2 regions of the Azospirillum thiophilum genome follow, and region 1 is predicted to be linked to the other one. Evidence: riboswitches for the same ligand, from Rfam matches in the RefSeq annotation. Region 1 holds a riboswitch; the other holds the start of a gene.
What was found. A riboswitch is a leader RNA that binds a small molecule or an ion and turns the genes downstream of it on or off. The one in region 1 is predicted to bind thiamine pyrophosphate.
Positions count from the first base shown of each region.

Region 2: it holds a riboswitch for thiamine pyrophosphate, as region 1 does, so the genes downstream of both, thiO (glycine oxidase ThiO) here and AL072_RS12140 (ABC transporter ATP-binding protein) in region 1, are expected to answer to the same signal.

Region 1 covers NZ_CP012401.1:2,632,388-2,639,888, reverse strand. The annotation lists gene AL072_RS12170 (hypothetical protein) at 1-100, shown strand, start outside; gene AL072_RS35980 (hypothetical protein) at 311-802, shown strand; gene AL072_RS12160 (inositol monophosphatase family protein) at 920-1,732, shown strand; gene AL072_RS12155 (universal stress protein) at 1,798-2,625, opposite strand; gene AL072_RS12150 (ABC transporter substrate-binding protein) at 2,767-3,708, opposite strand; gene AL072_RS12145 (ABC transporter permease) at 3,737-4,504, opposite strand; gene AL072_RS12140 (ABC transporter ATP-binding protein) at 4,501-5,232, opposite strand; TPP riboswitch at 5,289-5,395, opposite strand; gene AL072_RS12135 (acetoin utilization protein AcuC) at 5,475-6,662, shown strand; gene AL072_RS12130 (hypothetical protein) at 6,842-7,435, shown strand; gene AL072_RS12125 (hypothetical protein) at 7,432-7,501, shown strand, end outside.
Region 2 covers NZ_CP012401.1:1,356,081-1,363,581, forward strand. The annotation lists gene AL072_RS06240 (hypothetical protein) at 1-221, shown strand, start outside; gene AL072_RS06245 (hypothetical protein) at 208-729, shown strand; gene lipB (lipoyl(octanoyl) transferase LipB) at 740-1,495, opposite strand; tRNA gene AL072_RS06255 (tRNA-Leu) at 1,672-1,756, shown strand; gene AL072_RS06260 (STAS domain-containing protein) at 1,874-2,176, opposite strand; TPP riboswitch at 2,396-2,495, shown strand; gene thiO (glycine oxidase ThiO) at 2,487-3,668, shown strand; gene thiS (sulfur carrier protein ThiS) at 3,665-3,874, shown strand; gene thiG (thiazole synthase) at 3,948-4,757, shown strand; gene AL072_RS06280 (PaaI family thioesterase) at 4,858-5,301, shown strand; gene AL072_RS06285 (hypothetical protein) at 5,331-5,789, shown strand; gene AL072_RS06290 (hypothetical protein) at 5,841-7,501, opposite strand, start outside.

The sequences.
Region 1 (7,501 bases):
GATCGGCGCGATCTGCCATGAGCTCGCCGCCTGGGGCTATGGCGAAGGCCGCCGCGGCTGCGGTGCCTACAGCGGCGATACCCACCGTGCCGCAGCCTGACCGCCAGACGGGATGGTGATTTGACACATGCTTGATTGATGACGGCACAGGCGTCGGCGGCCATAATGGGCCGTTCGTCATCGCCGCGGTTCCGTCTTGCTCCGTTTCCCCCTTCGTTCCGTCCTCACCGGTGCCGGCCGCCTGTTGCCGGCGCTGCCGGTGTTGCTGGCATTTGCATTGCCGGCGGGGGCCGAACCGCCGCATCCGGGAATGCCGCTTCCGCCCGGCTATGTCGAGGAGCCCGACGTTCCGCCGGAAGACCCCCTGCCGCCGCCGCCCGAACCGTTGCCGGTGGCGCCCGACGAGCCGGTGGTCGTGGCGCCGGACGCTGCCGAGTTGCTGAAGGAGTGCAAGCAGCAGGCCTTCACCGACTGCTTCCGGCTGTGGCAGCCGCCCCCGCCGCCACCTCCCCCGCCGGAGCCGGAAAAGGACACAGCCACCGCCCCGCCGCCCCCGCCGCCTTTCGACCCGAAGGCCCCGCGCGAGCCGGCGCAGGGCGGTCCGGTGCCGCCCCCGCCGTCCGATCCGGCCAAGGAGGCCGCCGCGGCAGCCGCCGACCGCGCCACCTTCGACGCGCTGTCGAAGGCGCTGAAGGACAGCGGCCTCGACGGCAAGGTGATGCTGACCAACCCCGGCGGCGGTGATCCGACGCTGAAGCTGGACAGCACGACGGGCAAGCCGGCGACCGCCACCAAGCGCTGAGCGTCAGCCCGGCCCGACACCGGGCTTCGATGGCCGGCTTCCGGTCAATCCGGGGTAGCCCGCCGGCCGGTCCGCGGGCAAAATGCCGACGACCCCCCAGCTTCGCGAGCGCATACCATGACGGGCTTCACCCTTCCCGACATCGACCGGGTTTCCGACCTGATCCGATCCGTCGCCCAAACGGAAATCATGCCCTATTTCCAGAGGCTCGACGCGTCCGGCATCCGGGAGAAGACCGGGCCGACCGATCTCGTCACCCTGGCGGACGAGGCTGCGGAACGGGCGCTGACCCCGGCACTGTCGGCACTGCTGCCCGGCAGCCGGGTGATCGGCGAGGAGGCGGCATCGGAGGACGAACGCGTGCTCGACCGCATCCATGGCGACGACCCGGTCTGGATCGTCGACCCGGTGGACGGCACCATCAATTTCGCCCAGGGACGGCCGATGTTCGCGGTGATCGTCGCCCTCGCCTGCAAGGGCGAGACGCTGGCCGGCTGGATTCACGATCCGGTCGACGGGCGGATGGCGACCGCGGTGAAGGGGCAGGGCGCCTTGCTCGACGGACGCCGGGTCCATGTTGCGCCCGCGGTGCCGCTGCCGCAGATGACCGGCGCGCTGTCCACCCGCTTCTGCGGCGAGGAGATGGGGCGGCGGCTGGAGGAGCGCAGCAGCGGGCTGGGCGAGCGTGTCTGCCTGTCGAGCGCCGCGCAGGAGTATCTGCGGCTGCTGGACGGCCGGGCGCACTACTCGCTCTATCACCGGCTGATGCCGTGGGATCATGCGGCCGGCGTGCTGATGCATGCCGAGGCCGGCGGCCATTCGGCACTGATCGACGGGACGCCTTACCGGCCCGGCCTGCTGAAGGGCAGCATCCTGCTGGCGCCCGACCGGGACAGTTGGCAGGCACTGCACGGGCAGCTGTTCGGTTGAGCAAAGGCCGGAGGGGGCGGTCGCCCCACTGGCCCTCTTGCCCTCTTGCTCCCTCGCCCGGTTCGTCAGTGAGACAGCAGCGCCGGCAGTGACAGCCCTTCCAGCACGGAGCGGGTGGCGCCGCCCAGAACCAGTTCGCGCAGACGGGAATGGCCGTAGGCGCCCATCACCAGCAGGTCGGCGCCCTGGTCGGCGCAGCAGGACAGGATCATGTCGCCGACCTCGCCGCCGGACGCGATGACCGATTGCGGTCGGGCGGTGATGCCGTGTCGGTGCAGCCACTCGACGAGGGCCGCCGCTTCGCTGGTGCGCTGGCCGGGCGGGTCGACGCAGAGGACGATGACGGACTCGGCCGTCTCCAGGAAGGGCATGGCGGCGCGAACGGCGCAGGCCGATTCGCGGCTGTTCTTCCAGGCGATCAGGGCATTGCGGCCGATCGGGGCGGTGGCCGGCAGGCCGGGCGGCAGGACCAGCACCGGGGTGCCGGTCTCCAGCGGCAGGCGGTCGGGGATGTGGTGCAGCGACACCCGCTCCCCCGCGCGCACGGCGGCCGATTGCGCCACCACGACCAGATCGGCGTAGGAGGCCCGTTCCGTCAGCAACTCGACATGGTCGCCCTCCTCGACCGACCAATCATAGGACAGGCCGTCCAACGCCTGGCGCACTTCCCGCTCGATCCGTTCGGCATTCTCATGGGCGATGGCGGTGGCCTCCGCCATGAAGCCGTAGGAGGCGGCGCGGCCGGTGGCGCCCGCCGGCATCGACACCGGGGTGGCGATGTAGAGCGCCTGGATATGCGCGGAAAAGCGCTTGGCCAGCGCCACGGCGACGGCAAGGCGGCCGGCGTGGGCGTCGTCGTTGGCCATGTGCAGCAGGATGGTCTTGATCTGCATTTCCCGGCGTCTCCCGTCTTTTTCCGGCCGTCTTTTCCGACCGCCTGCCGTCCTTTGCCCCATGGCTGCCATGCGGCAGCGGAGCGGTTGCCTTCTAGGTAACGCTCCGCCGGGCCGGTTGGCAACGCCGCAGGGTGCGGCTTACTTCACCACGACCGCATATTGGTCGACCGGGGCCACCGTCTTGATCAGGCCGCGTGCCTTGAGGAACTCGGCGAAGCGGGTATAGCGCTCGGCATCCAGGGCGGCCGGGCTATGGGCAAAGCGCGGCAGCGTGTCGGCCCAGGCGCGGCGGTTCAGCTCGTCGTTCAGCTCCGGCCGGTCCTTGACGAAGGCGGCCTGCGCCTCCTCCGGATGGTTGAGGATGTAGAGCGTCGCCCGCTCCACCGCCGACAGGAAGCGCTTGAAGCGCGGATCGTCGGTCTTGCCCTTCTGCGCGACCAGGATCAGCTCGTCATAGGGCGGGACGCCCTCCTCCTCGGGATAGAAGGCGCGGCCGGGATGCTTCTCGATCTCCATCTGGTTCAGCTCGAAGTTCCGGAAGGCGCCGACCACCGCGTCGACCTGCCCCGACAGCAGCGATGGCGACAGCGAGAAGTTGACGTTCACCAGCTCGACGTCCTTCAGGCTCAGCCCGTGCTTCTCCAGCATGGCGCCGAGCAGCGCGTCCTCGAATCCGGCGATGGAGAAGCCGATCTTGCGGCCCTTCAGGTCCTTCAGCGTCTTCACCGGCCCGTCGCGCAGCACGACGACCGAGTTCAGCGGCGTGGAGACCAGCGTGCCGACGCGGACCAGCGGCAGCCCCTCTGCCACATGCAGGATCAGCTGCGGCTGGTAGGACACGGCGAGGTCGGTCTTGCCGGCGGCGACCAGCTTGGGCGGGTCGTTGGGATCGGCCGGCGCGGTCAGCGTCACGTCGAGCCCGGCATCCTTGAAGAAGCCCTTTTCCTGGGCGACGACCAGCGGCGCATGGTCCGGGTTGACGAACCAGTCCAGCATCACGGACAGCTTGTCCTGAGCCAGCGCCGGCAGCGACGTCATCAGGCTGGCGGCCATCAGGCCGGCGGCGAACAGGTGCTTCATCGGGCGTCTCTTCCCTTCGGGGGTTGAATCATGATTCGGCGTCATCGGCCGGCTGGGTGTCGGATTGCCAGGGCAGCGCGCGCCGGGCGAGGGCGTCGACCGCGGCATAGAGCGTCACCGCGAACAGCCCCAGCACCAGCACGGCGGCGAACAGAAGGTCGATCTGCATGCGGGCGTTGGCATGCAGCATCAGGTAACCGAGGCCGGAGGAGGAGCCGACCCATTCGCCGATCACCGCCCCGATGGGGGCGACGGCGGCGGCCACCCGCACGCCGGACCAGAAGGCGGGCAGGGCGGCCGGCAGGCGGATGGTCCACAGGATGGCGGCGGGCGAGGCGCCCATGGTGCGGGCAAGGTCGAGCCAGCCCGGATCGGTGCGGCGCAGCCCGTCGAACAGCGCCGTCGTCACCGGGAAATAGATGACCAGCACCGCCATGGCGATTTTGGACGCCATGCCGTAGCCCAGCCACAGCACCAGCAGCGGCGCCAGCGCGAAGACCGGGATCGCCTGGCTGACCAGCAGCAGCGGCATCAGCCAGCGCCGGGCGGTGCGGAAGCGCGCCAGCAACAGCGCGCTGACCGTGCCCAACGCCACGCCGGCGACCAGCCCGATCAGGATCTCGGCCAGCGTGGTCAGCCCGTGGTTCAGCAGCAGCGGCGCCTGCCGTCGCATGGCGTCGGCCACCGCCAGCGGCCCGGGCAGCAGGTAGCGCGGCAGGCCGGTGGCCCAGACCAGCGCCTGCCAGCCGGCGGCCAGCACGGCGAGGGTGACCGCGGCGCGCAGCAGCGCCTTCATTCGGCCAGCCTCCGCAACAGCTCGGCCTGGAGCGCCAGCAGGGCGGGATCGTCGACGCGGCGCGGGACCGCGCCGGCAGGCTCCAGCGCCGGCCCCATGGTGGCGGGGCGGCCGGTCATCACATGCAGGCGGTCGCCGAGCCGCAGCGCCTCCAGCGGGTCGTGGGTGACCATCAGCACGGTGCGGCCGGCCAGCGTCTCCGCCGCCGTCTCCTGGAGGCGCAGGCGGGTGATGGCGTCGAGCGCCGAGAAGGGCTCGTCCATCAGGACCAGCGGCTTGTCCTCCATCAGCGTGCGGGCGAGCGCCACGCGCTGCCGCTGGCCACCGGACAGGGCGGCGGGCCGGTCGCGCTCGCGGCCCGCCAGCCCGACGCGCTCCAGCAGGGCGCGGGCGCGCTCCACCCGCGCGGCATCGGGTCGGCGGTGGCGCAGCCGGTCGCCCAGCAGCACATTGTCCAGGACCGTCAGCCAGGGCAGCAGCAGATCCTGCTGCGCCATGTAGGCGATGCGGCCGGCCAGCGGCCGGCGGTCGCCGGTGACGACGGCGGTGGGCGGCTCCGGCTCGGCCAGCCCGGCGAGGATGCGCAGCAGCGTGGTCTTGCCGACGCCGCTCGGCCCCAGCAGGCAGGTGGTCTTCCCCGCCGGCAACTCCAGCGTCAGGTCGGAGAACAGCAGCGTGCCGCCATAGGTCAGCCGTGCCCCGGCGATGGTGACCGACAGCGGGGTCATCGCGGACACGGGCGCGGACACGGGCGCGGGGAGGTGGGGCAGGTCCGGGGATGCGTCTTGTCTGGCATCACTGATCCCTACGCCGGCATGAACCGGATCAGGTTCCAGGGGTCGTTCCGCAACGGAACCTCTCAGCCGCCCATCGGCTCCCCCCAGTGAAGGCGGCGACTATAGGCGCGGACGATCCGTGACCGCAAGCATCGCCGGCACCGGCTCCCGTCCTGCGGAAGCGCCTTCAGCGCTTGAGCCATCAGCGCTTGACCGGGCCGCGGCGCCGCCTAGTTTGTGGCGGACATGACGGAGTCCCTCCCCTGACCACGCCGTTCCGCACCCCGCTGTTCATCGGCGGCGAGATCTATCGCGGCTCGACCTATGGGCCGAAGCACCCGCTGGCGATCCCGCGCGTCTCGACCGCCATCGACCTCAGCCGCGCCATGGGATGGCTGCCGGATCAGGTCTATCTCGAAACCCATGTCGCCAGCGAACGCGAACTGGCGCGCTTCCATACCCTCGACTACATCGCGGCGCTGAAGCGGGCCGAGGCCGAGCAGCGGGTGGACGAGGCGACGGCGGCCCGCCACAATCTCGGCAAGCTGGAAAACCCGGTCTTCGCCGAGATGTACCGGCGGCCGGCCCACAGCAGCGGCTCGGCGCTCCAGGCGGCGCGGCTGCTGGGGGACCGGCCGGCCGGTCTGGTCTATGCCCCGGCCGCCGGCACCCATCATGCGCGCCGCGACCGGGCCAGCGGCTTCTGCTACTTCAACGCGCCGGTTCTCGGAATCCTGGAACTGCTCGACCATGGGCTGGAGCGGGTGTTGTATGTCGATCTCGACGCCCATCACGGCGACGGGGTGGAGGAGGCGTTCGCCGACGACGACCGGGTGTTGACCGTCTCGGTCCACGAGGATGGGCGCTGGCCCTACACCGGCAAGGCGGAGGACCGGGCCGGCGGCTTGGCCCGCAACCTGCCGGTGCCGCCCGGCTTCAACGACAGCGAGATGGTGCATGTGATGGAGGCGGCGGTCCTGCCGCTGGCCCGTGCCTTCCGCCCGCAGGCGATGGTGATCCAGACCGGGGCCGATGCTCTGGCCGAGGATCCGCTGAGCCGGCTGGAGCTGTCCAACCGCGCGCTGTGGGAGGCGGTGGCGGCGCTGCTGCCGCTGGCGCCGCGGGTGCTGGTGGTCGGCGGCGGCGGCTACAATCCCTGGTCGGTCGGGCGCTGCTGGGCCGGGATCTGGGCGGTGATGAACGGCATCGACCCGGCGCAGCCGCCCACGCCGGAGGCGGAGGCGGTGCTGCGGTCATTGACCTGGAGCCGCGCCGCCGGCCGCAATCCGCCCGGCCATTGGTTCACCACCATCGCCGACGTTCCGCGGCCGGGGCCGGTGCGCGACGCGGTGAAGCGAGTGGCGGAGATGGCGCTGTCCTGAGCCTGTGCGGACGCCCGCGCCGCGTCCGGGTCTTGTGGGACGAAATCCGGACCGAACCGTGACGATTCGTTGACGAACGCGGATTGTTCGTTGATTCTCGTTCACCTGTGGCGATGCCTGTTCCACCGCGTCCGGCGGACGGAACGGCACCGGTTTCAGGGAGGAGAACGGGCGGGCGGATGTCGAACACGACGCTGTTCCTGATCGCCATCGTCGTCATCATGCTGGCCGCCGTCCCGGTCGCCATGATGCTGAAGGATTTCCTGCCGAACATCCTGGAAAAGAGCAGCGGCCTGGAGCAGATCGAGAACCGCATCTATGTGCTGCATGCCGAGGCGCACGAGTTGCAGAACCGCGTCAACCAGCTGGTCCAGCGCCGCAACAGCCAGTCGTCGGACCGCCACCGGCTGGAAACCGACATCCGCAAGGCCGAGAAGCTGATCAAGGATCTGGCCGAACAGCCGCCGCTGTTCGTGCACGAGGTCGGCGACCCGCAGGCCGGACTGATGAAGTTCGCCGCAACGGTCACCCAGGAGAAGGCTTCCTCCGCGGCGGGAGCGGGCGGGGAACGGGCGGCGCTCAACCCGATCTGGCGCTGCGCCAATGTGGCGGAGGTCTGGGCCTCCAGCTTCGACGAGGCCCGGCAGATGGTCGAGGTCGCCTTTCCCTTCAAGATGGGGTTCCAGAAGAGCTTCATGCGCGGCGACGCGCGCAAGGGTGGGGTGCCATCCGCCCCGGCGACCGTGCGGACGAAGGCCGGTGCCCACACATGATGATCAACTTCATCATCGTCCTGGCGATCGTCGCCATCGGGGCGTGGCTCGGCAACGTGCTGCTGG
Region 2 (7,501 bases), 1.3 Mb from region 1:
TGCTGGCCGGGGCGATGACCGGGCCGCCGGACGGGCTGGAAGGCACGGTGGTCCTGTCGCCGCGCAACACCCCGGCGGTCGGGGAGACGCTGGACCTGTCGCTCACCCTGTCCGGGCGGCTGGGCGCCGGGACAGCGGTCCCGTCCGCTCCGCCCACCGCCCCGGCCAAGGAAAAGCCGGTCGAGCCTTTCGGGGAGCGGGGGGTCGATGTCCGGATTTGATCCGTGCCGCCGGCTGGCGGCCCTGATCCTGGTTCTGTCCATTTCAGGCCCGATGGCGGCCGCCCCGGCGCTGGCCGGGCCGCTGGAGCGGACCGAGCCCGGCCATCTGGCGCCGCCCCAGCCGGGTGCCCAGCTTCCCTTCGCGCCGCCCATCGTGCAGTTCGCGCTGCCGCCGCAATGGATGACGATCCGCTCCAAGGAGGACTGGCGCAAGGCCGGCACGTTCGAGAAGGAATTGAGCAAGGACTGCGCCGCCCTGCGCTTCGGCGAGATCACGCCGATGCGGTTCCGCGCCTATTTCAACGGGCAGGTGATGGGCGTCGCCTTCGGCCACGGCCTGAACCTGCACGATCCCGGCAAGAAGGCCGATCCCAAGAAGATCTACCTGTTCCGCAACGGCGATTCCGCCGGCTGCACGGTGCAGTCGATGGACAACAAGGATCCGCGCGTCAATCCCGCTGCCGGACAGGCCGCGACGCCGGCCGGCGGCGGGTTCAAGAAATACTGACCGGGGCCGTTCAGGCGCCTGTGTCCTCGCCCTCCTCGCCCCGCATCGGGCCGCCGAACACCTCCGGCCATGCCGCGATCAGGGCGGAATCGACGTCCTCCATCGTCACCAGCTGGCCCAGCGCGACGATGGAGGTGACGCCATGCCCGGCGATGCCGCAGGGAACGATGCCGCCGAAATGGCCGAGGTCCGGCTCGACGTTCAGGGCGATGCCGTGGAAGCTGACCCAGCGCCGCACCCGCACGCCGATGGCGGCGATCTTGTCCTCCTGGCCCCTCACGCCGCCATAGGGCTGTTTGTCGACCCAGATGCCGACGCGGCCGTCGCGCCGCTCCCCCCTGATGGTGAAGGAGGAAAGCGTGCGGATGATCCACTCCTCCAGATCGTGGACATAGGCGCGGATGTCGGCGCCGCGCGCCTTCAGGTCCAGCATCACATAGGCCACCCGCTGGCCCGGCCCATGGTAGGTGTACTGGCCGCCGCGGCCGGTGCGGTAGACCGGGAAGCGGTCGGCCTCCAGCAGATCCTCGTCCCGGGCGCTGGTGCCGGCGGTGTAGAGCGGCGGATGCTCCAGCAGCCACACCATCTCCGGCGCGGTGCCGGCGCGGATCGCCTCCACGCGGGCCTCCATCTCGGCGATCGCCTCGGGGTAGGGGACCGGCCGGTCGGAGATGCGCCACTCGACCGGGGGAAGTGCGGCGGGGCGGAGGCCGGCGGGGGTGTCGGACGGGATCGGACTGGCGGGCAGGCTGGTCACGGATGTCATTCGATAGGGTCTCGGCAGAAGGGTCGGGCAGAAGGGTTTGGAAGAAGGGATGAGGGGCCGTTCGCATTTTTCTTCGCGGATGATGATTGTAGCGCTTGATCGACCCTCGGGAAGCTGATATCTACCCGCTCCACCCGATGAGGCGCGCAAGCGCAGGTCGGGGCTACCAGCCTCGTGCGGTCGTGGCGGAATTGGTAGACGCGCAGCGTTGAGGTCGCTGTGGGGCAACCCGTGGAAGTTCGAGTCTTCTCGACCGCACCACTCCCATGCAGATGGGACCATCCCGGGGATACGGGAACGACGAAAGGCCCGCAGGTCGAAAGACCGAGCGGGCTTTTTCGTATCCGCGTTCCGGGGCGTCCCTTGCCTGAGCTCCCCTTACCTGAGCTCGATATAGCGTTCCAGCGTGGCGCGGCGGAGCGCACGAACGATGTGGGGGGCGGCACCGCTGGCGACGATGTGGCCGCCGGCCTCGCGGCAGCGGTTGGCCAGGATGAACAGCATGCCGATGGCCGCGGAGTCGATGAAGGAGACGAACCGCAGGTCCAGCGGCACCATCGGCCTTGCCAGGAAGTCCCAGTCGCGCAGCATGTCGTGGAAGCGGTTGCCGTCCTCGTAGGTGCAGCGGCCGGACAGCAGGATCCCGTCGCGGTCGCCGACGGTGGTGAAGGCATACTCCATCGTCGCGTCCGGTCCCTTTCTCGATGATGCGGCGTACCGGCATGGGAGCATGAAGGGTTGCGGCGGTGCAAGCCCATGCTGCGGAAGGGGCTATCCGGTTCGATCCGGGCTGGACAAACGGGAAAAGGCGCCCCTGGGTCCGTCCCGGTGTCGCCGGTCCTGCCGCAGCGGGGCCGCGATTCCGCTTGTAGGGCCAGCTGAATGTTGGCATAAGGCAAAAACATAGGCCTGGGGTGCCGCGCGGTGGTCGCGCGGCTGAGAACACACCCATCGAACCTGTCTGGGTAATTCCAGCGAAGGGAGCCGCCGCATGATCGATGCGCCCGAACCACATCCGTTTTCCGCTCCCGACTCGGGAGCCCGCCCGTCCGTCGCCATCATCGGCGCCGGCTGCATCGGCCTCGCCATCGCCTGGAGGCTGGCGTCGGCCGGCTGCCGCGTCGAGCTGTTCGAACGGGGGGAGGCCGGTCGCGGCGCCACCCATGCCGCCGGCGGCATGCTGGCCGCCTGCGTCGAGACCGAGCCGGGCGAGGAGGGACTGCTGCCGCTGACCCGCGCCTCGCAGGCGCTGTGGCCGGACTTCGCCCGCGACCTGGAGGCGGCGAGCGGCCTGCCGGTCGATCTGCGCAGCGAAGGCACCATGGTCATCGCGCTCAATGCCGACGATGCCGCCAAGGTCCGCTTCCTGCACGGCTTCCAGCGCGATCTCGGATTGCCGGTGGAGTGGCTGGGCGGGGCCGAGGTGCGGCGGCGCGAGCCCTATCTGCAACCCGGCGTCGCCGGCGCCCTGTTCTGTTCCGGCGACCATCAGGTCGACAACCGGAAGGTCGCCACCGCCTTGCGCCGCGCCGCGGAGGCTGCCGGTGCCCGCCTGCACGAGCAATGCGGCGACGTCGCGCTGGCGGTGGAGGGCGGTCGTGCCATTGGGGTGCGTGTCGCCGGAAGCCTGCACCGGGCCGACCGGGTTGTGCTGGCGGCCGGCGCCTGGTCGGCCGGGGTGCCCGGCCTGCCGCCCGTGGCAAGGCCGCCGGTGCGGCCGGTGAAGGGGCAGATGGTCTGCCTGCGCATGGACCCGCGGCTGCCGCTGCTGCGCCATGTGGTGTGGACGCCCGGTACCTACCTGATCCCGCGGCTGGACGGCCGGCTGCTGATCGGCGCCACGACGGAGGAGCGCGGCTTCGACGACCGCCTCACCGCGGGCGGCCAGTTCGCCCTGCTGGAGGGGGCATGGCGGGCGCTTCCGGGCATCGCCGAACTGCCGATCGAAGAGGCCTGGGCCGGCTTCCGCCCCGGCAGCCGCGACGATGCGCCGGTCCTGGGCGACAGCGGGATTCCCGGCCTGATCCATGCCACCGGCCACCACCGCAACGGCATCCTGCTGACCCCGGTGACCGCCGATGGCATCGCCCGGCTGGTGCTGACCGGGGAGACCGATCCGCTGCTGCGCCCGTTCGCCGCCGACCGTTTCGTCCTGGCGGGAGCCGCCGCATGAGCGCCGTCCTCCGCGTCAACGGCCGCGACGAGCCGCTCGCCGCCGCCTCTGTCGCCGAACTGCTGGCCGCCCGCGGCATCGCCGAGGGAACCCGCGGCGTCGCCGTCGCCCTCAACGGCACGGTGGTTCCCCGCCGCCAGTGGGCCGGCACCGCGCTCCGGCCGGGCGACAGCCTGGAGATCGTCCGCCCGATCCAGGGCGGCTGAACCAGGGCGGCAGCCCCCCGACATCTCCCTTCCTCCGAAAACGGGGAAGCGCCTTTGCGAAGGTCCTGATTCCATGTCCCAAACCATTCCCGCCGACCCCCTAGTCATCGCCGGGCGCAGCTTCGGTTCGCGCCTGTTCCTGGGCACCGCCGGCTATCCGAACCAGCAGGTCATGCTCGACGCGCTGGCGGCCAGCGGCAGCGAGCTGGTCACGCTGGCGATCCGGCGCATCAGCCTGGACGGCTATTCGGAAAGCCTGGTCGACGTGCTGGCCCGCGCCACCGCCGGGCGGCCGGGCGGCCCGGTCGGGCTGCTGCCCAACACCGCCGGCTGCATGACCGCCAAGGAGGCCGTGCTGACCGCGCAGCTGTCGCGCGAGGCGCTGGATACCCCCTGGATCAAGCTGGAGGTGATCGGCGACCGCGAGCTGCTCTATCCCGACGTGGAGGAACTGCTGCGCGCGACGGAGGAGTTGGTGAATGACGGCTTCGTCGTGCTGCCCTACTGCAACGACGATCCGGTGACCTGCCGCAAGCTGGCCGACCTGGGCGCCGCCGCGGTGATGCCGCTGGGCGCCTTCATCGGGTCGGGGCTTGGCATCCGCAACCCGCACGCCATCGAGACGATCTGCGCCCGCAGCCCGGTTCCGGTGGTGCTGGACGCCGGCATCGGCACCGCGTCGGACGCCGCCCGCGCGATGGAGCTGGGCTGTGCCGCCGTGCTGCTGAACACCGCGGTGTCGAAGGCGCGCGATCCGGTGCGGATGGCGGCGGCGATGCGCGACGCGGTGAGCGCCGGCCGGGGCGCCCATCTCGCCGGCCGCATGCCGATGCGGGCCCATGCCGAACCGTCCAGCCCGCAGATGGGCCTGATCGGGGGGTGACACCACGGGGAGCGAGGCGCTCTGTCCATTCGTCCGCTTGATCCGGCGGAGCGGCTGACGCAGGCTGTGGCGCAGCATCCCCTTGTCGGAGACCCCAGCCTTGCCCGCCACCTTCGAACCCCGCGCCGCCGACTGGAAGGCGCGCTGCCTCGCCTCGTTCGAACAGCAGCCGATCTGCAGGACGCTCGGCATCGAGTTGGCGGCCATCGAGCCCGGCTTCTGCGAGATGCGGCTGCCCTTCCGCGCCGACCTCACCCAGCAGCACGGCTTCTTCCATGCCGGCATGGTCAGCACGCTGGCCGACAATGCCGGCGGCTATGCCGCGCTGAGCCTGATGCCGGCCGGGGCGGAGGTGCTGGCGGTCGAGTTCAAGATCAACCTGATGTCGCCGGCCAAGGGCGACGTGATGATCGCCCGCGCCCGCGTGGTGAAGCCGGGCCGCACCCTGGTCATCACCCAGGTCGAGATCGCGATGCTGGACGGCGGGGTGGAGAAGGACTGCGCCCTGATGCAGCAGACCACCTTCTGCGTGATGCCGAAGTGACGTTCCAACCGGTTCGAAAGGGGTTTCCCATGCAGCCCATGCAGCCGTCACGGATTGCCGCCCTTCTGCTGACCGGCGGCCTCGCCATGCTCGCCACCCCGGCACTGGCCAAGGACCCGCCGTCCTGCGCGGCCATCTCCTTCCGGACGCTGCCGGCCGGGGGGCCGGACGGCGAGCAGGATGCCGGCCTCTACAAGTCGCGCTTCGGCAAGATCGAGGTGAAGGCGGACGTCAAGGGCGGCCAGGCCACCACCTATTACATGGTGCTGAACGGCAGGAAGGTGGACGGCCCGGCCTCCCCGCCCAAGATGTCCAACGCCTGCCTGAAGTCCAAGCACGTCAAGCTGCCCTTCGCCAGGCAGGCCGCCGGCACCTGCACCGGCAGCCGCTTCCGAGTCGTCGTCGACCGCTCCAGCGGCAAGCCGGTCGCGGCGTTCTTCGGCCTCCAGGGCGAAGATTGGGCCTATTGCAGCGCGACGACGCTGTAGGGAACCGGGGCGGCGGGCATCGCCCGCCGCCACCGTCCCTTGCCATTGCCCTCAGATCGCCAGCGCCTTGACCCGCTCGCGCAGCGTCTGCCGCGCCGCCTCGGCCTCGCCGCGGGCGGTGGCGAGGTCGCGGGCGATCGCGTCCAGGCGGTTCTCGGCCTCCGCCATCTTGGCCAGCGTGCGCTTGTGCAGGTCGCTGCCGGCGGGCAGGGCCTTCAGGTTCTCGCGCAGACGGTCCTGGTCGGCGATGCGGTCCGTCCGGTCGCGCTCCAGCTCGGCGATCCGGCGTTCCTTCTCGGCGACGGCGGCGCGCAGCCCGGCCATCGCGGTCAGCGCCTGCCGCACCTCCGCCGGGAGTTCGGTGGCGGCGGCGCGGGCGGCGATCTGGTCGGCGCTCAGGTCGGTCAGGACGATGCGTTCCTGCCTCGGCCGTTCAAGCGTGGCGGTCAGCGTCACCGTCTTGCCGGCCGGCACGGCGAGCGGCAGGCGGTAGGCGATCGCGGTTGCGTCCGGCTTGCCGTCCGTTCCACCGCCCGCCGCTTCGGCGAGGGTCCAACCGGCGCGGCGCGGATGCTCGATCACGAGATTGCGGTCGCCATCCGGAGCACCGGCGACGGTGTAGATGGTGGTCTGGCGGTCGATCACCGACAGTGTCAGCACCCCGTCGGCAATGGTGGCGCGCGACAGCCGGCGATCCGGCTTCTCCTCGCGGTCGACGGTCACCGACTGATCGACGGCGAAGGACAGCAGCCGGCTGTCGCCCGCCGGCAGGGTCGCCATGCGGGCATCGCCGACATAGGCGGTGTTCCCGGCGGCGGTGTTCCCTGCGGCGGTGTTCCCTGCGGCGGCGGTCGCAGCGGTTCCGGAGGCGCGGTCGTAGAAGGTCAGCAATCCCGGCGGCAGCGCGGTGTCGCCGTCGTTGCGCAGCCGCAGTGCCGCCAGCGGGTGGCGCGCCGCGGTCGCCGGCTGGTAGAGCGCCACCCGCTCCACCGGCATGGCCCGCGCGGCGATCGGCATCATCAGCGTGCCGCCGTTCGGCACCGTGACCGGCTGCGGGTAATGGAACAGCACCTGGGCGCCCTCGGCCGTGCCGGCTTCTGCGCTGTCGACCGCGGCGACCGCCGGGGTGCCCAGGGCCGATCCATAGGGGGCGGTCGCAGTCTTCGCCATCGGTTCGGCCATCCGTTCGGCCATCGGGGCCGGTGCGGCCATGGCGGGCGCAGGCGCGGGGCGCGACGATTCGGCACGCATCGCCGGGCGGGCGGCATCCAGCGTGACCGTGCCCTCGTCCGCGCTCGGCAGCACCCGGCCCAGCACCTCGACCGGCACCTCGGGCCGCTCGACGAAATAGGGGGTATAGAGCGCCTGGCGCAGAGTGACCGGGTTGCCCGACACCACGGTCAGGTCGACGCCGCGCCAGTCCTCGCCGCTGAGATTCTCCAGCACCGCCCAGCCCTGCAGCGCGCCGCGCCCGTCCGGCGGCCGGCCGGTTCCCGCCGGAGCGCCGTCCGCTCCCAGGCTGAGCCGGTAGGTCGCCTTCCACAGCGGCATCTCCGCTACATAGCCGACGCGCACCCGGCGCTCGCCGCCCGCCTGTCCGTCCTTCGGGGCGTGGCTCTGCACGGTCAGCCGCCTGCGCTCGCGCCGCGCATTGTCCGCTACCGCCGCCAGCGCCTTGTCGATCTGCGCCTGCACCGCCGGATTGGTGAAGC